Sediminicoccus rosea: one gene and its partner. The protein of the gene in region 2 binds, or shares a complex with, the protein of the main gene of each other region. Links are inferred from orthologs where the notes say so. Each region holds a gene or a part of one and is shown on either strand. Other genes may lie near its edges.

The links. Proteins that work in one complex are often made in the same cells at the same time.
Region 1: the proteins of secA (region 2) and secY are in contact, whole or in part, in a crystal structure (PDB 3DIN), measured with the Thermotoga maritima proteins. The link is inferred for Sediminicoccus rosea from one-to-one orthologs. Residues at the interface, in WP_004082002.1 of Thermotoga maritima: Glu261, Ala262, Arg263, Lys300, Ala301, Arg302, Thr303, Ile304, Ile305, Leu323, Tyr324, Asp325, Pro326, Val329, Ser330, Tyr333, Ile336, Lys340, Phe345, Val349, Glu363, Phe364, Tyr374, Ser375, Gly376, Gly377, Glu393, Ile395, Thr482, Ser483; in WP_004081795.1 of Thermotoga maritima: Glu108, Gly109, Glu110, Glu111, Ala236, Glu237, Arg238, Arg239, Ile240, Thr241, Ile242, Gln243, Tyr244, Ala245, Arg246, Arg247, Val248, Thr249, Gly250, Arg251, Arg252, Val253, Tyr254, Gly256, Ala257, Ser258, Thr259, Tyr260, Leu261, Pro262.

Annotation. Positions count from the first base shown.
Region 1 is NZ_CP137852.1:1,670,160-1,673,760, reverse strand. What follows is about bases 721-3,601. They hold secY (preprotein translocase subunit SecY), read right to left. Parts: upstream 2,899-3,601; coding sequence 1,543-2,898; downstream 721-1,542. Other genes in these bases: rpmD (50S ribosomal protein L30), read right to left, coding at 3,469-3,601; rplO (50S ribosomal protein L15), read right to left, coding at 2,949-3,431; R9Z33_RS08025 (adenylate kinase), read right to left, coding at 879-1,532. Outside these bases: rpsK (30S ribosomal protein S11), read right to left, coding at 1-288; rpsM (30S ribosomal protein S13), read right to left, coding at 290-667. UniProt on the Escherichia coli protein: The central subunit of the protein translocation channel SecYEG. Consists of two halves formed by TMs 1-5 and 6-10.
Region 2 is NZ_CP137852.1:384,162-392,311, forward strand. What follows is about bases 2,366-5,660. They hold secA (preprotein translocase subunit SecA), read right to left. Parts: upstream 5,299-5,660; coding sequence 2,566-5,298; downstream 2,366-2,565. Other genes in these bases: R9Z33_RS01860 (acetolactate synthase large subunit), read right to left, coding at 2,366-2,390; R9Z33_RS01870 (peptidylprolyl isomerase), read left to right, coding at 5,463-5,660. Also shown: ispH (4-hydroxy-3-methylbut-2-enyl diphosphate reductase), read right to left, coding at 1-134; R9Z33_RS01855 (hypothetical protein), read left to right, coding at 236-775; more of R9Z33_RS01860, read right to left, coding at 786-2,365; more of R9Z33_RS01870, read left to right, coding at 5,661-6,440; bifunctional glutamate N-acetyltransferase/amino-acid acetyltransferase ArgJ, read left to right, coding at 6,444-7,673; 8-oxo-dGTP diphosphatase MutT, read left to right, coding at 7,654-8,150. UniProt on the Escherichia coli protein: Required for protein export, interacts with the SecYEG preprotein conducting channel.

The sequences.
Region 1 (3,601 bases), 1.3 Mb from region 2 along the record:
CTCGCGGCCCGAACCGGGGCCCGAGACCATCACCTCGACGGTCTCCATGCCATGCTCGCGGGCCTTCATGCCGGCGTCCTCGGCGGCCATCTGGGCGGCATAGGGCGTGCTCTTGCGGCTGCCCTTGAAGCCCTTCGAGCCCGAGGAGGACCAGGCGATGGAATTGCCCTGGGCGTCCGTGATGGTCACGATGGTGTTGTTGAAGGTCGCGAGAACATGCGCCACGCCGGAGCTGATGTTCTTGCGCTCTTTCTTCTTCGGGCGGGAACCGCCGGGGCTGCGAGCCATCTTACTTCGTCACCTTCTTCTTGCCGGCAATGGCCACGGCCTTGCCCTTGCGCGTGCGCGCGTTCGTGTGCGTGCGCTGGCCGCGCACCGGGAGGCCACGGCGATGCCGCAGGCCGCGGTAGCAGGCCATATCCATGAGGCGCTTGATGTTCATCGCCACTTCGCGGCGGAGGTCACCCTCCACACGGTAGTCGCGGTCGATCACCTCGCGCAGCTTCACGATCTCTTCGTCGGTCAGCTGGTTCACGCGGCGCTCGGCCGGAATCCCCACCTGCTCACAGATCGCGACCGCGTTCTGCGGGCCGATGCCGTAGATATAGCGCAGCGAAATCACCACGCGCTTGTTGGTGGGGATGTTCACGCCAGCGATACGCGCCACGTTCAAGCTCCTGTGGCCCCCGGGAGGGCCCGTCCAATGGTTACCGCGGTTCCGGATGCCCGGCCTTACGGCGAAATTTTCAAACCCCGACACCCTGCCCTGGCGAACCGCGCCTAGACTGGACAGGCAAAACAAAACGCGGCCGAAGAGTGCCCTGGAGACACGCCGCGCCCGTGAGAGGCGCGCACATAGAACCAAGGCTGTCCCCGCGTCAAGCCGTCGGCGAAAGAATCCTCGTCAAAGCGATGGTCACGTCGGACATGTCCGCCATGCCATCCACGCTGCGCAGCTTGCCCTGCGCGGCATAATAGGGAAGCAGCGGCGCCGTCTGGCTGTGATAGGCCGCGAGCCGCGCGCCCACCGTCTCTGCCTTGTCATCCGCGCGCCGGGTAAACTCGGTCCCGCCGCAGGCATCGCAGACGCCGGCCACCTTGGGCTGCTTGAACTTGTCGTGATAGCCCTCGCCGCAGCTCGCGCAGGTGAAACGGCCGGAAATCCGCTCCACCAGGGCCGCGTCATCCACCTTCAGCTCGATGACATGGTCGAGGACCATGCCATTCTCGCGCAGCATCTCATCCAGCGCGGCCGCCTGGGGCGCGGTGCGCGGGAAGCCGTCCAGGATGAAGCCCTTGGCGGCATCCGGCTGCTTCACGCGCGAGGCGATCATCGCGGTGATGATCGAGTCGGGCACCAGCGCGCCGCGTTCCATGATCGCCTTGGCCTCGAGCCCGATGGCGGAGCCCGACTTCACCTCGGCCCGCAGCATGTCGCCGGTCGAGACCTGCACCAGGCCGAAGCGCTGCTCCAGGAGCTTCGCCTGCGTTCCCTTGCCGGCACCGGGGGGGCCGAGGAGGATGAGGTTCATGCGTCTCTCCCTACCGCGGCCTGGGGCCGCGACCGCCCAACCGGGCTTTCTTGATCAGGCCCTCGTACTGGTGGGCGAAGAGATGTGACTGCACCTGTGCCACCGTGTCCATCGTGACGGTCACGATGATGAGCAGCGAGGTGCCCCCGAAGTAGAAGGGGACGCCATAGTTCGAGATCAGGATCTCGGGGATGATGCAGACGATGCAGAGGTAGATGGCGCCCACCACCGTCAGCCGGGTCAGCACGCGGTCCAGATAATCCGCCGTGTGCTGGCCGGGGCGGATGCCGGGCACGAAGCCGCCATACTTCTTCAGGTTCTCGGCCGTCTCCGTCGGGTTGAACACCACGGCGGTGTAGAAGAAGGCGAAGAACACGATCAGCGCCATGTAGAGCCCCATGTAGAGGGGCTGACCATGGGCGAGCAGGTTCGCCATGCTCTGCAGCCAGGTGTCCGCCGTCCGGTCCGTGCTGAAGCCCGCGATCGTGGCCGGCAGCAGCAGCAGCGAGGAGGCAAAAATCGGCGGAATGACGCCCGCCGTGTTCAGCTTGAGCGGCAGATGGGTGTTCTCGCCGCCGAACATGCGGTTGCCGACCTGGCGCTTCGGATACTGCACGGGAATGCGCCGCTGGGCGCGCTCCATGAAGACCACGAGGGCGATGGTGCCCAGCGCCGCCAGCAGGAAGAAGATGATGAAGAAAGTGGAGAGCGCGCCCGTCCGGCCAAGCTCCAGCGTGGAGACCAGCGCCGAGGGCAGGTTCGCCACGATGCCGGCGAAGATGATGAGCGAGATGCCATTGCCCACGCCGCGGGCGGTGATCTGCTCGCCCAGCCACATGAGGAACATGGTGCCGCCCACCAGCGTGATCACGCAGGAGATGCGGAAGGCCATGCCCGGATCCGCCACGGCGGAGCCCGTCGTGCCGCGAATCCCCTCCAGACCGACGGAAATGCCATAGGCCTGCACGATGGCGATCACCAGCGTGAGGTAGCGCGTGTACTGGTTGAGCTTCTTGCGCCCGCTCTCGCCTTCCTTCTTCAGCGCTTCCCAGGAGGGAATCGCCGCCGTCATCAGCTGGACGATGATCGAGGCCGAGATGTAGGGCATGATGTTCAGCGCAAAGACCGTCATCCGGCCCAGCGCACCGCCCGTGAACATGTCGAACATGCCGAGAATGCCGCCGCCGTGCTGGCGCAGCATCTCGCCCATGACCGCCGCATCCACCCCCGGCACCGGGATATAGGTGCCGAGCCGATAGACGATGAGGGCGCCGAGCGTGAACCAGATGCGGTTCTTCAGCTCGGTCGCTTTCGAAAGCACGCCGAAATTCAGGCTGTTCGCGAGCTGATCCGTGGCCGACGCCATGCCCTAAACCTCCTGAGACCTGTCCATGCCGCCTGGCGAAAGCCGGCGGATCACTCCGCCGCGGCTTCCGCCACAGGCAGCGTGACCGTGCCGCCCGCCGCCTCGACCGCCGCGATGGCGGCCGCCGAAGCACCGGAGACGGAGATCTTCACCGCACGCTTGATCTCGCCATGGCCCAGCAGGCGCACGCCCGCGAACTTCTTGCCCTGGCGCACGATGCCGGCCTCGCGCAGCGCGGCCTCGGTGATCTCGGCATCGGCGGAGAGCTTGCCCTCCGCGATCGCCTTGTCCAGCGTGCCGATGTTCAGCGCCGTGTATTCCAGGCGGAAGATGTTCTTGAACCCGCGCTTGGGCAGACGCCGATAGATCGGCAGCTGACCACCCTCGAAGCCGTTCAGCGAGACGCCCGTGCGGGCCTTCTGGCCCTTCACGCCACGGCCGGAGGTCTTGCCCTTGCCGGAGCCGATGCCGCGACCGACGCGCTTGAACTTCGGCCGCGCGCCCTCGTTGTCACGCAATTCGTTGAGCTTCATGACCATGTCCTTTGAAGGAATGACCGCGTTGCCGCGATCAGCCCTCCACCTTGATGAGATGCGCCACCTTGCGGATCATGCCGCGCACCGCGGGCGTGTCCTCCAGCTCGCGCGAGCGGTTGATCTTGTTCAGGCCGAGGCCGATCAGCGTACCCTGCTGACCAGGCTTC
Region 2 (8,150 bases):
ATCTCATGCCGGACATAGACCGGGGCGCCGTGCCGCTTCAGCGCCTCCTCCACGATCTTGATCGCACGGTCCACCCCGGCGCAAAATCCGCGCGGGCCGGCAAGGATGACATGAAGCGAGGGCTTGGCGGCCATGCGATGGGGTTCCGGGGGCGGGTTGCGACCCCTCCACACTATCGCTTTGCGCGGATCGGTGCCAGACGGAGCGCCGGATGGGACGTGAGCGGGGACGAATGATGAAGCGTCTGGGTCTGGGTGTGATGGTCGCGGCCGGGCTTGCAGTGGCGGGCTGTGGCGGACCGCGGCTGGAGGATCTGCTGGTCCCCTGCCCAAGCCTGACGCTGCCGGCCGATGTGGCCGACCTGACGCGCTACCAGGCCGACAGCCAGCCGGATCATTCCACCATGGTGATGGATGCGCGCATCACCGGCATCGAGGGCAGCTGCCGCCGCGGCCGACGCGACCAGACGCTGGATTCGAGCATCGCCGTCCGCTTCCAGGTGGAGCGTGGGCCAGCCGCCCCCTCGCGCGGTTTCCAGCTGCCCTGGTTCATCGCGCTGCTCGATGCCCGCACCAACGAGGTGCTGAACCGGCAGAGCTTCATCATGAACGGCCAGTTCGCCGTGAACACCACGCGGGCCAATGTTACCTCCCAGGCGGTGGACATCGCCTTCCCGGTGGGAAGCGGCCGGCGCGTGCAGGATTACCGCATCCTGGTCGGCTTCCAGCTGAACGAGGACGAGGTCGCGATGAACCGCCGGCGCGGGCCGCGCTGAGGAGGGCCGCTCAGCCGCGGGATGTGTGGACCAGCTCCTCCAGCTGGCGCCACTCCGCCGGGATCGGGACGATGCATTCGATCAATGTGGGTCCGGACCGCGCGATCGCGGCCTGGAAGGCCGTGTGGAAGCCCTCCGCGCTGTCCGCCCGCACCGCCTGCACGCCCAGGCCCGCCGCGACAGGCACCCAGTCGATCGCCGGATCGGCGAGGCTCAGCATCGAGTCCATCCGGGCGTTCGCCGCTCCCTCGCGCACGCGCGCGAGTTCCAGCCCAAGGATGTTGTAGCGGTCATTCTTGAGCAGGATGATGACCACGTCGGTCTTCTCGCGCGCCATGGTCCATAGCGCCTGCACGGCATACATGCCGCTGCCGTCGGCCTGCAGCAGCACGGTCTTGCGGCCTGGGCAGGCGATGGCGGCGCCGAGCGCCATGGGCAGGCCGCCACCGATCGCGCCACCATTCAGGGGATTCAGGTAATCGTGCGGACGCGCGCCCTTGGTGGCGGCGAAGATCCAGGGTGCATTGGTCGCCGCCTCATCCACCAGAACGGCGTCCTCCGGCATCAGCAGGCTCAGCGAGGTGCCGATGGCGGACGCGGTGAGCGGCCCCGTCGGTGCCGCGCCCGTGAAGGATGGCTGGCGCGGATATGGCGCGCCGGAGGCGCCACAGGCGGCTTCCAGCGCTTCGAGCGCGGCCGCGAGGTCGTGCCGCGCACTCGCCATCTCGAACAGGTCGCAGCCCGGGGGGGATTTCATCACCGGCTTGCCGCGATAGGCGAAGGTGGCGACCGGGAAGGCAGCCCCCACGAAGATCAGCTGCTCGAAGCCGGCGAGGAACTGGACGCACATCTCGAACTCGTAGGGCACCGGTTCCACCATCGGGCGACCGGCACCGCGCGCGAGATGGCTCGACGCGAAGGTCTCGCTCAGCAGCGTCGCGCCGCAATGCGCCGCGATCCGGGCAGCGCTCTCGAGCGCGGCTCCGTGCTGCGCCGCATTGCCGACCACGAGCCCGGTCTTGCGCCCGTTCGCCAGCAGCGCCGCGGCATGCGCGATCGCCTCCGCCGCGAAGGAGGGGCGTGGCTGCACCATGGGGGCGGGCGGCGGGTTCGCATCTTCCCAGTGCCGGTTGGTCGGCGCGATGATCGTGCAGACCTGGCCGGTCCGGGCGAGCATCGCCGCCTCCGCGCCCAGTTCGCCGAGTTGCGTCGCGCTGCGTGCTTCCTGGCACCAGTGGGAGACGACACGCGCCAGGTCGCTGATGCGCCCGTTTACGAGCTCATGCTCGGGATAGTTCGGCTGGTGGTAGGATGCGTTCGCGCCGACGACATTGACGACCGGCGTGCCGGCGCGCCCGGCGTTGTGCAGCATGGCGATGCCATTGGCGAGGCCGCTGCCGACATGCAGCAGCGTGAAGGCGGGCTTGCCTGCCATGCGCGCATAGCCATCGGCCGCGCCAGTGACCACATCCTCCTGCAGGCACAGGATGGGCCGCACGGAATCCGCCAGCCCCATCTCATAGACCAGCTGCATCTCGGATGTGCCGGGATTGGCGAAGCAGGTGGTGATCCCTGCATCAACCAAGGCCTTGAAGAGGGATTGGGCGCCATTCATGGGACGTTGCCTCTTGGGTGTTTCTGGCTCAGCCAGCCGCCCTCGCGCACAGGTTTCCCGTTCATGCGGCGGCAGCTGGATCCTGTCTCCAGCGGCAGCCTAGCGGCGATCCCCGGTTGATGCCTAGCGTCGCCTCGGCCGGCTCAGGCGCTTGGAGGCGCGGGAGGCCGGATGACTACGCCCGTCCGTGGCAGTGCTTGTACTTCTTGCCCGAGCCGCAGGGGCAGGGCGCGTTGCGCGGCGTCTTGTCCCAGGTGGAGGGGTCGTTCGGGTCCACCTCGGAGATCACGCGCGTTTCCTGCCGGGCGATCGCCGCCGCGCCGTAATCCGGGGCGGGCGGCATTGGCGCCATCTCATAGGGTTCGGCATCGGGTGCGGCGTGGCGCATGTCGGTCACGCGGATCGGCTGCGGCTCGGGGATCGGCGCATCGGCCGTCAGCTCCAGGCGCAGCAGCAGCGAGGTGACACGCTCGCGCAGGTCTTCCAGCATGTTGTTGAACAGCGCGAAGGCCTCGCGCTTGTACTCGTTCAGCGGGTCACGCTGGCCATAGGCGCGCAGGCCGATGCCCTGGCGCAGGTGATCGAGGCTGAGCAGGTGCTCCTTCCACACCTGGTCGAAGAGCTGCAGCAGCAGCGACTTCTCGACCATGCGCATGAAGTCGGGGCCGAGATTGGCGGCCTTGGCGGCGGCCACCTGGTCGGCCGCGGCCTCGATGCGCTCGCGCACCTGGACCTCGTCGATCCCCTCTTCCTTCGCATAGGCGGCGATGGGCAGGTCGAGGCCCAGCACGTCGCGCACGCGCTTCTCCAGGCCCTCCAGATCCCATTGCTCCGGATAGGCGTTCTCGGGGATCGCCTTGTCCACCATGGCGCCGATGGTCTCGTGCCGCATCTCGGCGATGGTCTCGCTGAGATCGGTCGAATCCATGTAGGCGCGGCGCTGGGCATAGACCTCGCGCCGCTGGTCGTTCATCACGTCGTCGTATTTCAGCAGGTTCTTGCGCGTGTCGAAGTTCCGCGCCTCGACCTTCTTCTGCGCCTTCTCCAGTGCCTTGTTGATCCAGGGATGGATGATGGCCTCGCCTTCCTTGAGGCCGAGCTTCGTCAGCATGCCGCCCATGCGGTCGCTGCCGAAGATGCGCATCAGGTCGTCTTCCAGCGAGAGGAAGAAGCGGCTGCCACCCGGGTCGCCCTGGCGGCCGGAGCGGCCGCGCAGCTGGTTGTCGATGCGGCGGCTCTCATGCCGCTCGGTGCCGATGACGAAGAGCCCGCCCGCCGCCTTCACGATGGGCTGCGCCGCCGCAACCTCCGCCAGGTGGCGCGCATAGACCGCGTCATATTCCGGCCCATGCCCCTCGGGCACCTCGGCCTTGGCGAGCATGTCCGCGTTGCCGCCGAGTTTGATGTCGGTGCCGCGGCCAGCCATGTTGGTGGCGATGGTGACGGCGCCGGGGCGGCCGGCCTGGGCGACGATGCCGGCCTCCTGCTCGTGGTAGCGCGCGTTCAGCACATTGTGCGGGATGCCCGCCTGCTTGAGCAGGCTGGAGATCAGCTCGCTCTTCTCGATGCTGGTGGTGCCGACGAGGCAGGGCTGGTTGCGCTCCCGGCATTCGCCGATGAGCTTGATGACCGCCTGGTATTTCTCCATGGCGGTCCGATAGACCTCGTCATCCTCGTCCTTGCGCGCGACGGGCACGTTGGTCGGGATTTCGACGACTTCGAGCTTGTAGATCTCGGCGAACTCGTCCGCCTCGGTCGCGGCGGTGCCGGTCATGCCGGAGAGCTTGGGATAGAGGCGGAAGTAGTTCTGGAAGGTGATGCTGGCGAGCGTCTGGTTCTCCGGCTGGACGGTCACGTCCTCCTTCGCCTCCAGCGCCTGGTGCAGGCCGTCGCTGTAGCGGCGGCCTTCCATCATGCGGCCGGTGAACTCGTCGATGATCACGATCTTGTCGTTGCGGACCACGTATTCGACGTCGCGCTTGAACAGCACATGCGCGCGCAGCGACTGGTTGACATGGTGCACGATGGAGACGTTGTGGCTGTCATAGAGGTTGCCCTCCTCCAGCACGCCGGCGGCCAGCAGCATGGCCTCGATGTCCTCGCCGCCCTTCTCCGTCATCGCGACGGTGCGCTGCTTCTCGTCCTTCTCGAAGCGTTCCGTGTCCTTCACGAATTCCGCCATGACCGCGTCCACGCGGCGATAGAGGTCGGAGGTGTCGTCCGTCGGGCCGGAGATGATAAGCGGCGTGCGCGCCTCATCCACCAGGATGCTGTCCACCTCGTCCACGATGGCATAGTGGAAGGGTCGCTGGACCATCTCCTCCAGGCGGTACTTCATGTTGTCACGCAGGTAGTCGAAGCCGTACTCGTTGTTGGTGCCGTAGGTGATGTCGCAGGCGTAGGCCGCGCGGCGCTCGTCATCGCTCAACCCCTGGACGATGACGCCTGTGGTGAGGCCGAGGAAGCCATAGACCTGGCCCATCCATTCGGCGTCGCGCTTGGCCAGGTAGTCGTTCACCGTCACCACATGCACGCCCTTGCCGGGCAGCGCGTTGAGGTAGCAGGGCAGGGTGGCGACCAGGGTCTTGCCCTCGCCGGTCTTCATCTCGGCGATCTTGCCGTCGTTCAGGACCATGCCGCCGATCATCTGCACATCGAAATGACGCAGGCCGATCACACGCTTCGCGGCCTCCCGCACCACGGCGAAGGCCTCTTCGAGCAGGCTGTCCAGCTCGGCGCCCTGGGCCAGCCGGGCGCGGAACTCGGCGGTCTTGCCGCGCAGCGCCTCGTCCGACAGCGCGGCAAGCGGCGCTTCGAAGGCGCTGATCGCGGGGAGGCGCGCCTGGAAACGCTTCAGCGAACGGTCATTCGCGGAACCGAAAATGGCACGGGCAAGACGAGCGAACATGGGGTGTGGATTCTCTCCGGGCGCCGCCGACGGAAGGGGCGGCTTTGGGACTTTGACAGGTAAGGTCCCCCTGCCCCCGGGTCAACGTGCCAAAGGGGGCCGGCCGGGTTGTGGGGGGGGCGGGCATCGGCCATTGTCGGGCCGCCCGTGATGGATTCCCGCCGATGTCCCGCTTTTCCCTTCCCCTCGCCCTGATGCTGGCCGCCGGCCCCGCCCTGGCCCAGGCGCCGGCTCCGGCCCGCCCCCCGGCCGCGGCGCCGGCCCCTGCGGCAACCCCCGCCCCCGCGGCGGCCGCCGAGGACAGCAACCCCGTCCTCGCCCGGGTGAATGGCGAGGATCTTCGCCTGGACGAGGTGATGGCCACCGCCGCCGAGGCCATGCCGGCCGAGCTGCGCAGCGTGCCGCCCGCCCTGCTGCGCACCATGCTGCCGCCCCAGGTCTTCGAGCAGCTGCTGGACCGCGCCATCACCGACCGCGCCATGGTCGCCGCCGCCCGCACCGCCGGCCTGGACCAGGACCCCGAGATCCGCCGCCGCGTGCGCCTCGCCGAGGAGAATGAGCTGCGCGACGCCCTGCTGCGCCGCGAGGTGCTGCCCCGCGTGACGGAGGACCTGCTGCGCGCCCGCTACGAGCGAGACGCCGCCAACCGCTCGGCCGAGCAGGAGGTCCGCGCCCGCCACATCCTGGTGGCGAACGAGGCCGATGCCCGCGCCATCCTGGCCGAGATCCAGCGCGGCGCGAATTTCGAGGAGGTGGCCCGCCGCCGCTCGACCGATCCCGCGGCCCGCAATGGCGGCGATCTCGGCTTCTTCCGCCAGGGAGACATGGTGCCCGAATTCGCAGCCGCCGCCTTCGCGCTGCAGCCCGGCCAGGTCAGCCCGGCCCCGGTCCGCACCCAGTTCGGCTGGCACGTGATCAAGGTGGAGGAGCGCCGCACCTCCAGCGGGCCGACCTTCGAGGAGAGCCGCGACACGCTGCGCCAGGCGCTGGTCGAGGAGGAGGTGCTGGCCGCCGTCCAGCGCATCCGCGCCGCGAGCCGCATTGAGCGCGTGGAGCCGCCCGCGCCGCCCGCCCCCGCCATCCAGGCCGAGCCGCCGGCACCCGCCCGGCCCGCCGCCCCCGCCCCTGCCACCCGGAGATAGACCATGACGGGCCCTGTTTCGCCCCTCGCCTTGCCGCTGCCGGAGATGCCGGCCATCGCCGGCGCCGAATGCGCCAGCATCGCCGCCGGCATCCGCTACAAGTCGCGCGAGGACATGACGGTCTTCCGCTTCGCCCCGGGCACCACGGTGGCGGGCGTCTTCACCATGAACAAATGCCCGGGCGCCCCGGTGGATTGGTGCCGTGCCGCGCTCAAGGGCGGCAAGGCGCGCGCGCTGGTGGTGAATGCCGGGAACAGCAACGTCTTTACCGGCAAGGCCGGCCGCGAGACCTGCGAGCGCACGGCGAAGGAAACCGCCGCCCTGCTCGGCTGCAAGCCGCGCGAGGTCTTCATCGCCTCCACCGGCGTGATCGGCGAGCGCCTGCCGACCGATGTGCTGCTGGCCGCCCTGCCCGGCGCGGTCGCCAAGCTCCAGGCCGATTCCTGGCAGGGCGCGGCGCGCGCCATCATGACCACCGACACCTTCCCCAAGGGCGCCACCCGCACGGCGAAGATCGGTGACGCGACGGTGACCATCTGCGGCATCGCCAAGGGCAGCGGCATGATCGCGCCCGACATGGCGACCATGCTCTCCTTCATCGCCACCGACGCGAAGATCCCGGCCGAGGCGCTGCAGAAGCTGCTCTCCAAGGGCAATGCCAAGAGCTTCAACTGCGTGACGGTGGACAGCGACACCAGCACCTCCGACACGGTGCTGCTGTTCGCCACCGGCCAGGCGAAGCACCCGCGCGTGCCGGCGGAAGGCGGCGCGATGCTGAAGGATTTCGCCCGCGCGCTGGATGAGGTGCTGCACGAACTCGCGCTGATGGTGGCGCGCGATGGCGAGGGGGCGCAGAAGCTCATCACCATCGACGTGACCGGCGCCGTCTCGGCCAGGTCGGCCCATCGCGTCGCCATGGCCATCGCCAATTCGCCTTTGGTGAAGACCGCCGTGGCGGGTGAGGACGCGAATTGGGGCCGCATCGTCATGGCCGTCGGCAAGGCGGGCGAGCCGGCGGATCGCGACAAGCTCTCCATCGCCGTCGGCGGCGTCTGGATGGCGCGCGATGGCGGCGTGATCCCGGATTACGACGAGGCGCCGGTGGTGGCCCACATGAAGGGCCGCGACGTGCAGATCACCGTGGATCTCGGCCTCGGGCGCGGGAAGGCGCGCGTCTGGACCTGCGATCTCACGCATGGATACATCGACATCAATGGCAGCTACCGCAGCTGAGCTTCCCATCGCCACGGCGCGGCTCGTGCTGCGCCGCCTGGTGCCGGCGGATGCGCCCGCCGTCACCCGGCTGGTGAATGACTATTCCGTCGCCGGAAACCTCGCCCGCGTGCCCTTCCCCTACCGGGAGGAGCTGGCGCGCGAATGGATCGATTCGGCCGGCGAGCAGATCGATTCGGGCGATGCCTATCACCTCGCCATCACGCAGGACGGTGCGCTGGTGGGCTGCATCGGCCTCACCCTCAAGCGCGGCGCGCTGCCCGAGCTCGGCTACTGGGTCGGCCGCAAGTTCTGGGGGCGCGGGCTGGCGCGCGAGGCGGGGCAGGGGCTGCTGGCCTGGGCCGAGACGCATCTGGGCATCACCGAGGTCGAGGCGAGCGCTCTGTCCGACAACATCGCCTCCCAGGCCGTGCTGAAGCATCTGGGCTTTGTCCAGGAAGGCACGGCGATGCAGCCCTTCCTCTCGCGCAACCGGGC